Regions from separate parts of the Pseudomonas sp. H3_E04 genome, predicted to be linked through region 3. Evidence: predicted binding sites of a transcription regulator. Region 3 holds the regulator's gene; each other region holds the start of a gene.
What was found. The regulator sigma-54, encoded in region 3, starts transcription at its own class of promoters, with help from an activator protein. The targets are predictions, from matches to a motif close to ANTGGCATNNANNTTGCTNT.

Region 1 (3,513 bases), 710 kb from region 3:
TCAGCCTGATTACGCGCCAGCATGGTGATGCTCACCTGCATGTAGCGCTGACGGCCGTTCTGGTTGTAGTTGGCCACGAAGGCCGGCGCCATTGGCTCGAAAATCGCCGCTTGCTTGCCGACCGGCGCTGCTTCTGCGGCCTCGGCAGGCTTGCTTTGCGCGCCGTGCATGAAGAACCAGGTCGCCCCGACGGATGCACCAATAGCCACCAGCAACGCCAGCACGATCACGATGATCAGCTTGAGTTTGCCTTTGGTTGCGGGGTCTTTTACTGCTGCAGCTTCGCTCTTCGCCATGCCAATAATCCGTCACTAATCGGGGGTTTCACAGTTGCACGGCAAGGCAAGAGCAAGTGTTATGCCAGAAGTGTCAGCGCGTCATCTGAACGGCGCCATAAACAAATGTGGGAGCGAGCCTGCTCGCGAAAGCAATGTGTCAGTCAACATATTGGTTGAATGTCACACCGTATTCGCGAGCAGGCTCGCTCCCACATTGGGTATTGCGTTGCATCAGGCGTAATAGTCGACCGCGCTGGTGCCGATCACGCTAGTCGTTTGAGCCGCGACTTCCGCCACGCTGGCCGGAGCCAACTCTTCATCTACCGAATCAAGGCGACCACCCGCAGCGCTGGTCCGGCCACTCTGGCCCTGCTGCGCCTGTTCCTGGCCCTGCTGACCCTGCCAGCCACGGTTCTGGTCGGCGACGTTGACGTCGACCTGGCCCATGCCCTGCTGGTTGAACATGTCGCGCAGGCGGTGCATCTGGCTGTCGAGCGCTTCACGCACGCTCGGGTGCGCGCTCATGAAGGTGACCTGGGTCTGCTGATCGGGAACCATGTTCACGCGGATATCCAGACGCCCAAGCTCTGCCGGCTGCAACTGAATGTCGGCGGCTTTGAGGTTGACGCTGGACAGGTACATGACGCGGTTGACCACTTCTTCGGTCCAGCCGCTCTGGTGCATGGCGATCGGCTGATTCACCGGCAGCGCATTGGCGGTTTTTGGCGTTGCGGCCTGCGTGAGTGCCGCCAGACGGTTGGCGAAGTCATCGACACGGGTGTCGCTGGTGGCGGATTTCAAATCTTTCAAACCATCATCGATCAGCCCGCTGAAAGCTTTTTCGCCGCCCTGACTGGTGCTGTCCTTGTCGGCCTGCACGTCGAGCATGCTGGCCATGCCGGCGGCAAAGTTCTGCGCGGCGGTCAACTCGCCATCGGCCTGAGCTTGAGCAGGCGAGGCTTTCGGCTGCGCCTGACTGGCGGCGGAAATATGTCCGCCCTGCTCCATCGCCATGCGCACCGCCGGCATCGAGTCGAGCGGGTCTGCCGACGGATCGAAATCGCTGTCGGTGGCCGCCGGATCTTTGACCATGCCCGGCAAGGCCGCCAATGCAGGCGTTTCGGTTTCCGCCTGGGCTGGCGTTGCGGCTACCGGTGCTTGCACAACAGGCGCTGCCACCAACGGCTGGACGACTTGCGCCAGAGCCGGATCAAGGACCGGGTCTACAGGCGCGGCATCGGCCACAGGAGTTTGTACAGTTTCAGTGGTGTCATCGGCAGTGGCTGTCGCGTCATCGCTCGCCGCCGCTTTGTCGGCTGGCAACGCTTTGCCGCTATCGGCAACTGCTGGCTCGGGCGCGGCAGACTGGTCTTTGCCGATATCCTTTTTGCCGCTGCTGTCAGCGACTTTATCGCGTGCCGGTTTGACTGAATTATCGGCGCTTGCGGCAGGCTTGGCCGGCGCCTGATCGGCAAACACTCTGGCGAAGCTGGAAGCCTTGTCCCCGGCGTCTGCGGCCATTGCCGACGATTTGGCAGAGGCGGCTTGCGCCTTGGCCTGGGCGGCGGTCTGAAGAAGAATGTTGGGGGTCGCAGGCATGACACGGTCTCCGCTGCACTGGATCGTAGGTACAGTTGAGCAAGTAGACTGCAAGTGCCGGGCCAGTTTGGCCAGACACTTGCGAAAAGCGCCGGACGGCAGCTTCAGTGGATGTGGGCGTGGTGCTTTTCGCTTTCGTACACCGGGCGTACTTCGGCGAATTCAGCATGGATATCGGCGACTAGCTGAGCGAGCGCTTCCGGACTCTTGTCCTTGGCATTCGACTCAAGGTCCTGGCACAACCCAGCCAGTCGAACCGCGCCCATGTTGCTGGCGCTGCCCTTGAAGCTATGCGCTACATCGGAAAGCACTTTGGCGCTGGTGCTGTCCTGCAACTCGTGCAGGCGACTTTCCGAGTCTGCCAGGAAGGTCTCGAGCAACTCCGGATAACCGTCCTCCATCACCTCGCGCAAGGTGTCGAGAACGTCACGATCTACATGTGGGTCAGTCACTTGCTCACTCCTTGATCAAGAATGGGCGGATTATGCCTCAATCTCCCAGAAAAACTCCACGCTGGCACTACGACCTTGGTCCGACCAACTGGCGTTGCGCCCCAGTTGCCGGATCAGGCTGATGCCGCGTCCCGACAAGCGGACGTTATCCAGCGGCCGCTCCATGACCCGCGTTACATCAAAACCTTCGCCGCTGTCTTCGACCCGGATGACCAGGCGCCCGCCCTCGCCCTGCGGTTGCACCTGCAAATGCACGCGCACATAACCATCCTGCAGCGACTCCAGCCGCGCGGCGCGCATTTCATAGTAACGGGCGAACCCCGTCGCATCGCGCTTGAGACGCGAGTCGAGCCCCAGCACGCCATGCTCCAGCGCATTGGAATACAACTCGGCGATCACGCTGTACAGCGCCCCGCTCTGCGGACGCAGGCCATGTACCTCGAGCAGCAATTGCAAGAGAAACGGCAACGGATTGAAGCGCCTGAGCGTGGCACCGCGAAACTCGAAACTGGCCGACCAGTCCAGCGGGCACGACTGGCCGCTGTCGGAATACACCGGCGCCGCGCCGTGCGCCTGCGCCGACTCGACAAGGCTGACCTCGACCATGCTCACGTCATCACGGGCCTGCCCGCGAAAATCGCGCAGCGCCTGTTCGATGTCCTCGAACAACCGATCCGGCTCGCGGTTGGCAGCAAAGACCTGCTGCAAGCGCTCGACGCCGAACAACTGATCATTGGCATCGCAGGTATCAATCACCCCGTCCGACAGCAGAAACACCCGGTCATCAACGGCCATCGGATACACATCCGTTCGGTCATCGAAGGCCTGCGCACTGAGAATTCCCAGGGGCAAATGCCGCGCCGGCAAAGGCACGCGCTCGCCGCTGGCCATGCGGTGCAGGTAACCGTCAGGCATGCCGCCGTTCCACACCTCCACCGAGCGGCTCTGAAAACTCAGGCAGAGCAACGTGGCGCAGCAGAACATGTCCACCGGCAGGATGCGCTTGAGCTTGGCGTTCATCTCGCGCAGGGTCTCCGTCAACCCGTAGCCCTTGGCCGTCATGCCGTAGAACACTTCGGCCAGCGGCATCGCCCCCACCGCTGCCGGCAAACCATGCCCGGTGAAATCGCCGAGCATGACGTGCATGTCACCGGCGGGCGTGTACGCCGCGAGCAACAAGTCGC
Region 2 (3,513 bases), 910 kb from region 3:
TGCAGCAGACGTTCGGCGTGGAGGTCGCCGTGGCGTTCAAGGTAATCGTCAAGGGTGCCGGTAATCAGCAACGGCATGGCGAGTTCGTGCAGACCGTCGCCGCGCCCGTCCTGTGGCATCAGCGACAGTGAATAACTGATGTCGAGCATGCGCGCGAGGTTCTCCGCACGCTCCAGATATCGCGACATCCAGTACAGATCCGAGGCAGTTCTACTTAACATGGCAAGCTTCCTTCAATCCTCGACTACCCAGGTGTCCTTGGTGCCGCCGCCCTGGGAGGAATTCACCACCAGGGAGCCTTCACGCAACGCGACACGGGTCAAACCACCGGGTACGACCCGGGTTTCGCGACCGGACAACACGAACGGACGCAAATCGATATGGCGCGGTGCAATGCCATTTTCGACAAAGGTCGGACAGGTCGACAGCGACAGCGTCGGCTGCGCGATGTAGGCATGCGGTTTGGCTTTGATGCGCTCGCGGAACGCATCGATTTCCGCCGTCGTCGCGGCTGGCCCGACCAGCATCCCGTAACCGCCGGAGCCTTGGGTTTCCTTGACCACCAGATCCGGAAGATTGGCCAGCACGTGGGAAAGTTCAGACGGGTTGCGGCACTGCCAGGTCGGCACGTTTTTCAGAATCGGTTCTTCGTCGAGGTAGAAACGGATCATCTCGGTGACGAACGGGTACACCGATTTATCGTCCGCCACGCCGGTGCCGATGGCGTTGGCCAGCACCACGTTGCCGGAACGATAGGACGACAGCAGCCCCGGCACGCCGAGCATCGAGTCAGGGTTGAACGCCAGCGGATCGAGAAATGCGTCATCGAGGCGACGGTAGATCACGTCAACCGCTTTCGGGCCATCGGTGGTGCGCATGAATACCTTGTCGTCCCGCACGAACAGATCCGCGCCTTCCACCAGTTCAACACCCATTTCCCGCGCCAGAAACGCATGTTCGAAGAACGCGCTGTTGAAGCGCCCTGGCGTAAGTACCACCACACTGGGGTTGTCGATCGGGCTGGAGCTTTTCAGCGTGTCGAGCAGCAGATTGGGATAGTGATCGATCGGCGCGATGCGCTGGGCGGCGAACAGTTCGGGGAACAGGCGCATCATCATCTTGCGGTCTTCGAGCATGTAGCTCACGCCGCTGGGTGTGCGCAGGTTGTCTTCGAGGACGTAATAAGTGCCATCGCCGTCGCGCACCAGATCGACGCCGGAGATGTGCGAGTAGATGTCGCGGTGCAGATCCAGGCCCTGCATCGCCAACTGGTATTGCTCGTTGGCCAGCACCTGTTCGGCGGGAATGATCCCGGCCTTGATGATGCGCTGCTCGTGATAGAGGTCGGCGAGAAACATGTTCAACGCCTTGACCCGCTGAATACAGCCACGCTCGACAATCCGCCATTCACTGGCGGGGATGCTGCGAGGAATCGTATCGAACGGAATCAGTCGCTCGGTGCCTTGCTCGTCGCCATAGAGCGTGAAGGTGATCCCGGCCCGGTGAAACAACAGATCGGCCTCGCGACGGCGCTGCGCGAGCAACTCGTCAGGTGTCTCGGCCAGCCAGCGGGCGAATTCTCGGTAATGCGGGCGGACCAGGCCGCCGGCATCGTACATCTCATCAAAATAGGTGCGGATCATGCCGTACTCCTTGTCACTCCGGACATACAGGCCTTCGCAAGGCCCGTGCCATCGGCATAAACGCTTTTAATTCAATCGGTTGTAGATCTATGCCGCAGACCGCGCACCATTCCTGTGCGGCAAATGCCCCGGCCCGATTGCCCCCGCTTCATTGCGACGCACTGCATCGCCTATCACCAGCATAGTCAGAGTTGATTTCACTGCCCGGCCGCGACTGCGGATAATCCGCGCATTCGCTGCAAAACTTCCCCGGCACGGCGTCGTGAAGTCGCCAGCTCACTGAGCTGAACTGCCTTGGCAGCCCCGTCCCGACAGGACTTTATTGCATACCCGTCTTCCCTTTTAGCCACCCTCTCCGGTGGCTTTTTTTTGCCGGGGATTCTTGTTTCAGGGTTTTGCCACTGCGATGTGCAGAAGCCAGAAACGACAACGGCCGACCCGAAGGTCAGCCGTTGCCCGACAAACAATGCGCAAGATCAATTCAACCGGTAACGATTGCGCACCTCCTGCTTCACGCCCCAACCCTCGATAATGCCGCCCAGCGGTTCGACCACGGCAGAAAAGCCTTGCTCGAAATCGCCAATATCGTCATAGGTCGCATACATCACTTTGCTCAATTCCAGCGACCAGGCGCCGTCGTCGCGCGCACTGACTTGGGCATTGATGGATTCACCGCGAAATTTGCCTGCTGCCCTGCGCGCCCGCTCCTCGTCCGGGAAAATCGCGTAGAACTCGATGGGATGGAACCGGGAAAAATCGAATCCGCCTTCTTTCATGCGGCGCAGAACGTTGCTGCTGATGTCTTCTTGATAGGCTGTGCTCATGAATCGTCCCCCTCGATTGATGGATAGACTTTCCGTATTCCCGCCCCGGGCCTTTTGGCCTAAGTACTACGGCAACGTGGTTGCGCGCGGGAAACAAGCATGTAGCTGACAAGACCAGACCTTAGCGATCCATTCGCTGATCTCGCTTGCAGAGTAGCCCCAAGAGAGCGCCGCTGCCAAGGCCTGGTTTTCGAGATGACAGGAAGTGTTCAGATGGGTGTGATGCTGCGGATTTCGATGCCGTTCTGGGTCTTGAGGTTTTTCACCCCGGCATCGGCGGTGCGCCCTTCCAGATCGTTCAGATCCAGCTTGGCAGCGACCGGAAGAAGCCGCTCCTTGATCAGCCGTGCGGCTTCATCATCGGACGGGCATTCCTCACGTTCGAAGACTTCATCAACAATTTCGCCGTGATCATCCACGAAAGTGACTTTCCACTTTTGCATCAGTGCCTCCTCGATCAACCCGTAAATGGGCTTACCTCTATCTCGACTTTTTTCCGCGATAGTTGGTTCAAAAGGATTACAGCACGTGGCCAGGAAAAACGGATGAGCGTTGTGGTAGCGAGCCTGCTCGCGAAGGCGGCATGCCAGTCGACATTGAGTTGGCTGACACTGCGCTTTCGCGAGCAGGCTCGCTCCCACAAGGAGGTTTTTTGCGGGGAAGTATCAGTCGTTGCTCGGCTTGTTGACCGCTTGCAGCACGTATTGCGGCAAGGCGAACGCGCCAATGTGGATTTCCGGGTTGTAGTAGCGGGTGACGATGCCGCTGCCGATGAAGCGCTGTTGCAGGGTTTCACGGCTGAGCTTGCGGTAGGCCGGGTTGGTCGAGCCCCACGCGAAGGTCATCGAACCACCGATGTAAGTCGGCACGGCGGCCTGATAGAAATGCCAGTCCGGAAACAGGCTGCGCAGGCGACCAGCGGTGGTTTTGACTTCCTCGATCTGCATGAACGGCGTGCCGTTCTGAGTGACGAGGATGCCGCCCTCGTTCAGGCAACGGTGGCAAGCCTGATAGAAATTCTCCGAGAACAGCACTTCACCCGGGCC
Region 3 (3,513 bases):
TCATTACCCAGGGTTCGATGAAGGTCACCGGCAACACCGTGACCATCACCCGCACCCCGACCGGTGATATCGACGTGGTGACTTCAGTCGGCAACCTCGCCTACTTCGAACAGATGCAGACTGCTGGCGACACCAAGCCTGTACAGGGCTGGGGTGTGACGATTCAGTACCATGCCGCGCAAAACCGCGTCGTACTGATCGACAAGGCCAAGGTTGTCGACAAGGACAACAACACCACTCAGGGCGAGAAAATCGTCTACGACACCGTGAAGAAACTGGCCAGCGCCGGTCGCGCCACGGGCAGCAAGGTCACCGAATCGCGTCCGCGCATCGACATGGTGATCCAGCCGAAGAAGAAAACCGAAGAGAAATCCCAGTAATGGCAACTCTGAAAGCTCAGCACCTGGCCAAGGCCTATAAAAGCCGCCAGGTCGTGCGTGACGTCAGCCTGTCGATCGACAGCGGGCAGATCGTCGGCCTGCTCGGCCCGAACGGCGCCGGCAAGACGACGTGCTTCTACATGATCGTTGGCCTGGTGCAGGCAGATCAGGGCCGTGTGCTGATCGATGACCTGGACGTCAGCCACCAGCCGATGCACGGCCGCGCCAAGGCCGGTATCGGCTATCTGCCGCAAGAAGCTTCGATCTTCCGCAAACTGTCGGTTGCCGACAACATCATGGCGATCCTCGAGACCCGCCCGGAACTCGACAAGGCCGGCCGGCGCAAGGAGCTGGAAAGCCTGCTGCAGGAATTCCACATCAGCCACATCCGCGACAACCTCGGCATGAGCCTGTCCGGTGGTGAGCGCCGCCGGGTGGAAATCGCTCGTGCCCTGGCCACTGCGCCGAAATTCATCCTGCTCGACGAACCGTTCGCCGGTGTCGACCCGATCTCGGTCGGCGACATCAAGCAGATCATCCACCACCTCAAGGCCAAGGGCATCGGTGTGCTGATCACCGACCACAACGTCCGTGAAACGCTGGATATCTGCGAAACCGCTTACATCGTCAACGACGGTCAACTGATCGCCGAAGGTGATGCCGAGACCATCCTGGCCAACGATCTGGTCAAGGAAGTGTATCTGGGTCACGAGTTCCGCCTGTAAGCGCGACAGCGCTGTATCGATTCAAGGCGCATTTATCCGCTTTAATTGTTACAGCGCTCTAGGCAAACACTTCAGTTTCAGGCATATAATTTGCTTAAGTTTGGCGCTTCGGCGCCCTGTAGTGTATGGCGCAAAGCGCCGGCGAATAAGGTGTTAAGCCCCTGCCATGAAACCATCGCTAGTCTTGAGAATGGGCCAGCAGCTGACGATGACACCGCAGCTGCAACAGGCCATCCGTCTGCTCCAATTGTCGACCCTGGACCTGCAACAGGAGATCCAGGAGGCTCTGGAATCCAATCCGATGCTCGAGCGCCAGGAAGAAGGCGACGACTTCGACAACGCCGATCCTCTGGCCGACAACGCCGAACAGAAGTCCGCCGAAATACAGGAACCCTCCTATCAGGAAACCGCTCCGACGGTGGACAACCTTGAGGATGGCGAATGGAACGAACGCATCCCTAACGAACTCCCCGTGGATACCGCGTGGGAAGACGTCTACCAGACCAGCGCCAGCAGCCTGCCCAGCAGCGATGACGACGAGTGGGATTTCACCACCCGCACGTCGGCCGGCGAGAGCCTGCAAAGCCATCTGCTGTGGCAACTGAACCTGGCACCGATGTCCGACACCGATCGCTTGATCGCCGTAACTCTGATCGATTGCATCAACAATCAGGGCTATCTGGACGAAACACTCGAAGAAATTCTTGAAGCGTTCGATCCGGAACTGGACATCGAGCTCGATGAAATCGAAGCCGTCCTGCATCGCATCCAGCAATTTGAGCCCGCCGGGATCGGCGCCCGCAACCTCAGCGAATGCCTGCTCCTGCAACTTCGCCAGTTGCCGGCCAAAACACCGTGGCTGGCTGAGGCCAAGCGCCTCGTCGCCGATTACATCGACCTGCTGGGCAGCCGCGATTACAGCCAGTTGATGCGCCGCATGAAGCTCAAGGAAGACGAGCTGCGCCAGGTCATCGAGCTGGTACAGAGCCTCAATCCGCGTCCGGGCTCGCAGATCGAATCGACCGAAGCCGAATACGTCATTCCCGATGTGATCGTGCGCAAGGACAACGAGCGCTGGCTGGTCGAGCTGAACCAGGAATCGGTGCCACGCCTGCGGGTCAACGCCCAGTACGCCGGTTTTGTGAAACGTGCCGACACCAGCGCCGACAACACTTTCATGCGCAACCAGCTGCAGGAAGCCCGCTGGTTCATCAAGAGCCTGCAGAGCCGCAACGAAACCCTGATGAAAGTGGCCACGCAGATCGTCGAACATCAGCGCGGTTTCCTCGAATACGGCGACGAAGCGATGAAGCCGCTGGTGCTGCATGACATCGCCGAAGCGGTCGGCATGCACGAATCGACGATTTCCCGGGTGACCACGCAAAAGTTCATGCATACCCCGCGCGGTATTTATGAGCTGAAATACTTTTTCTCCAGCCACGTCAGCACCTCCGAAGGCGGCGAATGCTCGTCCACGGCGATTCGCGCGATCATCAAGAAACTGGTCGCCGCGGAAAATCAGAAAAAGCCGTTGAGTGACAGCAAGATCGCTGGTTTACTGGAGGCACAAGGCATTCAGGTGGCTCGCCGCACCGTCGCCAAGTACCGCGAATCCCTCGGAATCGCGCCTTCGAGCGAACGCAAGCGGTTGATGTAAGCCACGTTACAGCGTTCCAGTGGCAGGCTTTTCGGCCTGCCGCTTTATGCACTGGCAACGAAGGAGAAGCTGTATGCAAGTCAACATCAGTGGACACCAACTGGAAGTGACCCAACCTCTGCGTTCCTACATCGAGGAAAAACTCCAACGACTGGAGCGACATTTCGACAAGATCACCAACGTGCAAGTCACGATGTGCGTCGAAAAGCTGAAGCAGAAGATCGAAGCCACCTTGCATATCCCCGGCAGCGAAGTGGTCGCCAACGCAGAAGATACCGACATGTACGCTGCGATCGACTCACTCACCGACAAGCTGGATCGCCAACTCAAAAAGCATAAGGAAAAGACCCAGAGCCTCCTCCAGGGCGCAACCGGTCGTTAACACCCCTATCCCATGATCCGACTTGAAACCATCCTGACCCCCGGCCGTTCCCAGGTGAACGCGCCGGGCGGCAGCAAGAAAAAAGCCCTCGAACAAATTGCCAACCTGATCCACCGCGAAGTGCCGGATCTGGCGATGCAGGATGTTTTCGAGGCGCTGATCGCCCGTGAAAAACTCGGCTCCACCGGTTTTGGCAACGGCATCGCCATCCCCCACTGCCGCCTCAAGGGCTGCGCGGGACCGGTGAGCGCCCTGTTGCACCTCGAAGCCCCGATCGATTTCGACGCCATCGACGGCGCCCCGGTTGACCTGTTGTTTGTGCTGCTGGTCCCGGAAGCCGCGACCGATGCGCATCTGGAGTTGCTGCGC
Region 4 (3,513 bases), 660 kb from region 3:
CAACCCGCGAGCGAGACGACCCCACTCAATGCCAGAACAGATACAAAGCGCTTCATGACCCTACCTCACGGTGTTGCTGGCGACCTCAGGCCGCCCCAAAGACTGGATTACAGATTCTGCGTTACGAACGAGAGCATCTGGTCGGCGGTGGAGATCACCTTGGAGTTCATCTCGTAGGCGCGTTGAGTGGTGATCATGTTGACCATCTCTTCAACGGTGCTGACGTTGGACGTTTCCAGGGTGTTCTGCAGCGTGGTACCGAAACCGTTCAGGCCCGGGGTGCCGATTTGCGGCGCACCGGAAGCAGCGGTTTCCAGGAACAGGTTGTTGCCCACGGCTTGCAGGCCGGCCGGGTTGATGAAATCGGCGGTCTGCAGGTTACCGATCACTTGCGAGGCCGGGTTGCCGGCGATGGTGATCGACACGGTGCCGTCACGGCCGACGGTGAAGGTCTGCGCATCGTTCGGGATGATGATCGCCGGTTCCAGCGCGAAACCGCTGGCGTTGACGATCTGGCCATTGGAGTCGAGGTGGAAAGTACCGTCACGGGTGTAGGACGTGGTGCCGTCCGGCTGCAGGATCTGGAAGAAACCGCGACCGTCGATGGCCATGTCCAGCGGCTGCTCGGTGGTTTGCAGGCTGCCGGCGGTGAAGTTCTTCTGGGTGCCGACAATGCGCACACCGGTACCCACTTGCAGACCCGACGGCAGTTCGCTGTCCTGGGTCGACTGGGCGCCTGGCTGACGCTTGATCTGATACAGCAGGTCCTGGAACTCGGCACGGTCACGTTTGAAACCCGTGGTCGAAACGTTCGCCAGGTTGTTGGAAATGGTGGTCAGGTTGGTGTCCTGGGCGGACAGACCGGTTTTGGCAACCCATAGAGCCGGAAGCATTCGATTCTCCTCGTGCGCCTGTTTTACGGCGCGACGTTCTGATAATTAGCTGATCTGCAAGACCCGAGCCATGGCCTGGTCGTCGTCTTTGGCGGTGTTCATCATCTTGACGTGCAACTCGAACTGCTTGGCCAGGGCCAGCACCGAAGTCATTTCTTCCACGGCATTGACGTTGCTCGACTCGAGGAAACCCGAGACCAGTTTGACGTTGGCGTCGGCTTGCGCCGGCTGGCCGTCCTTGGTGTAAATCGAACCGTCGAGCCCTTTGTTCATGTTCTTGATGTCCGGGTTGACCAGCTTGATCCGGTCGACTTCGGCCATGACGCGGGGGCCTTCGCCCATCGCGCGAATACTGATGGTGCCGTCTTCGCCGACTTCGACCTGCTGCTCGGGCGGCACGGCGATCGGGCCGCCATTACCGATCACCGGCATGCCGTTGCCGGCGCGCAGTACGCCGAGGGCGTCGATGTTGAGGCTGCCGGTACGCACGTAGCTTTCACCACCGCTGGGGTTTTGCACGGCGATGAAACCGTTGCCGGATACCGCGACGTCGAGTTCACGACCGGTCTGCACCAGCGAGCCCGGCGTGAAGTCGGTGGCGGGGCGTTCGCTCATGGCAAACGCGCGCGCCGGAAAGCTGTCACCGAACACCGGCATCGAACGCGCCTGCTCGAGGTCGCGCTGGAAGCCGTTGGTGGAAATGTTCGCCAGGTTGTTGGCATGCGCCCGCTGCGCCAGTGCGTTCTGGCTGGCGCCGGTCATTGCCACATAAAGGTACTTGTCCACAGTGTTTCCTCTGCATGCCGGACGTTTGCCGCCCACCGCTGTACTGCTCAGCCATAAGCAATTTGCAGACCAACTTTTAGTTGGCAGGCGAAGACCCGGTAAACAGGGGACTTGAGGGGATCAGAGGGGAATTTGAAATGTGTCGAAGACGAAAAACCGGCGGTGTCATGCCGCTTCGCGGCAAGAGATCAAAAGATCGCAGCCTTCGGCAGCTCCTACAGGCAACCGCGTTCCAAATGTAGGAGCTGCCGAAGGCTGCGATCTTTTGATCTTAAGCTCCGCTGTCTTTACCCACCTCATACTCACGCAGTTTGTTGGCAATGGTGGTGTGCGAAACACCCAGCCGCTTGCCCAGTTGCCGACTGCTCGGATGCTCGGAATACAAGCGCTCCAGCACCGCTTTCTCGAAACGCCCGACGATCTCGTCCAGACTTCCGTCGAGAGAAAAATCGCCAAGTGGCTGACGCACGCCGTAATCCGGCAGGCGGATATGTTCAGCCTTGACCTTACCGCCGTCGCACAACGAAACCGCCTGGAACAACACGTTCTCCAGTTGCCGCACATTGCCCGGCCAGTGGTAATGGCTGAGGCGGTCCATCGCCGCCGGGGCCAACTTCGGTAGCGGGCAGCCGATCTGCCGACTGGCCTGATCGAGGAAATGTTCAACCAGCGGCGTCAGACCGTCGAGGCACTCGCGCAGCGGCGGGATGTGCAGCGACAGCACGTTCAAGCGGTGATAGAGATCCTGACGAAACTCGCCCCGCGCGCACAGTTCGGACAAGTCCACCTGGGTGGCGCAGATCACCCGCACGTCCAGATACACCTCTTCATCACTGCCAACGCGACGGAAGCAACCGTCCTGAAGAAAGCGCAGCAATTTGACCTGCAAACGCGGGCTCATCTCGCCGACGCCATCGAGAAACAGCGTGCCGCCAGCGGTCAACTCGAGCAGACCAAGCTTGCCCTCGGCCCGCGCACCTTCGAAGGCGCCGGGGCCGTAGCCGAACAGTTCGGTCTCGGCCATTGATTCCGGCAACCCGGCGCAGTTGAGCGCCATCAACGGTGACTGTCCGCGCGGACTGGCAAGGTGACAGGCGCGCGCGAGCAGTTCCTTGCCCGTGCCGGTTTCGCCTTCTATTAATAGCGGCGCATCCAGCGGCGCCATGCGTCGCGCCTCACGGACCACAGCGGCCATGACTTTCGAACTCTGGAAAATACTGTCGAAGCCACGCAGTTCCTGTTTGCGCACATTGTAGATACGCTCGCCGACCCGATCGGCGCGGTGCAGCGTCAATACGGCGCCGGCCATGGCCTCGCTGTCATCGTGCTCCGATTGCAGCGGCGCGATGTCGGCAAGAAAGATGTCGCCCTTGACCTTGACCCGCATGCCGTTGATTCGCGATTTGTTGGCGCGCACCAGTTCCGGCAAATCGAAATCCTCGGCGTACCGCGACAGCGGAATCCCCGGCACCTCATCGACGCGCACCCCGAGCAACTGCGCTGCCGCGCGGTTGGCCGCGACGATCGAGCCGCCCATATCGATCGACAGCACCGGAAATTCCAGCGCGCCGAGCAACGCATTCAACTCCATATGCCGGCGCTCGCTGGGCATCAGCCCGACGCGCTTGACCCCGAACACCCCGCCGATTGCCTCGAATTTCGGCCGCAACGCCTGGAACTGGATGTTGATCAGGTTCGGGCAGTGCAGGTAGATCGCGTTGCCATGCTCACCGCCAACCTCACCGCGCGCGACGTTGATCCCGTACGCCACCAGCAGATTGAGAATGTCGCGCAGGATGCCGATGCGGTTCTGGCAGTGGACTTTGATGCGCAT

Region 1: the regulator sigma-54 is predicted to act here: its motif matches at 1,914-1,933, upstream of AB4N53_RS00840 (flagellar hook-length control protein FliK).
Region 2: the regulator sigma-54 is predicted to act here: its motif matches at 1,677-1,696, upstream of AB4N53_RS01810 (circularly permuted type 2 ATP-grasp protein).
Region 4: the regulator sigma-54 is predicted to act here: its motif matches at 1,734-1,753, upstream of AB4N53_RS00630 (flagellar basal body rod protein FlgF).

The regions. Positions count from the first base shown of each region.
Region 1 is NZ_CP162797.1:181,351-184,863, reverse strand. Features, by position in the region: gene fliL (flagellar basal body-associated protein FliL) at 1-296, opposite strand, end outside; gene AB4N53_RS00840 (flagellar hook-length control protein FliK) at 510-1,877, opposite strand; gene AB4N53_RS00835 (Hpt domain-containing protein) at 1,982-2,329, opposite strand; gene AB4N53_RS00830 (ATP-binding SpoIIE family protein phosphatase) at 2,360-3,513, opposite strand, start outside.
Region 2 is NZ_CP162797.1:382,419-385,931, reverse strand. Features, by position in the region: gene AB4N53_RS01815 (alpha-E domain-containing protein) at 1-221, opposite strand, end outside; gene AB4N53_RS01810 (circularly permuted type 2 ATP-grasp protein) at 234-1,643, opposite strand; gene AB4N53_RS01805 (ribonuclease E inhibitor RraB) at 2,120-2,467, opposite strand; gene AB4N53_RS01800 (hypothetical protein) at 2,677-2,910, opposite strand; gene speE (polyamine aminopropyltransferase) at 3,133-3,513, opposite strand, start outside.
Region 3 is NZ_CP162797.1:5,362,977-5,366,489, reverse strand. Features, by position in the region: gene lptA (lipopolysaccharide transport periplasmic protein LptA) at 1-380, shown strand, start outside; gene lptB (LPS export ABC transporter ATP-binding protein) at 380-1,105, shown strand; gene AB4N53_RS24080 (RNA polymerase factor sigma-54) at 1,272-2,762, shown strand; gene hpf (ribosome hibernation-promoting factor, HPF/YfiA family) at 2,836-3,144, shown strand; gene ptsN (PTS IIA-like nitrogen regulatory protein PtsN) at 3,157-3,513, shown strand, end outside.
Region 4 is NZ_CP162797.1:133,590-137,102, reverse strand. Features, by position in the region: gene flgH (flagellar basal body L-ring protein FlgH) at 1-56, opposite strand, end outside; gene flgG (flagellar basal-body rod protein FlgG) at 108-893, opposite strand; gene AB4N53_RS00630 (flagellar basal body rod protein FlgF) at 939-1,679, opposite strand; gene AB4N53_RS00625 (sigma-54-dependent transcriptional regulator) at 1,951-3,513, opposite strand.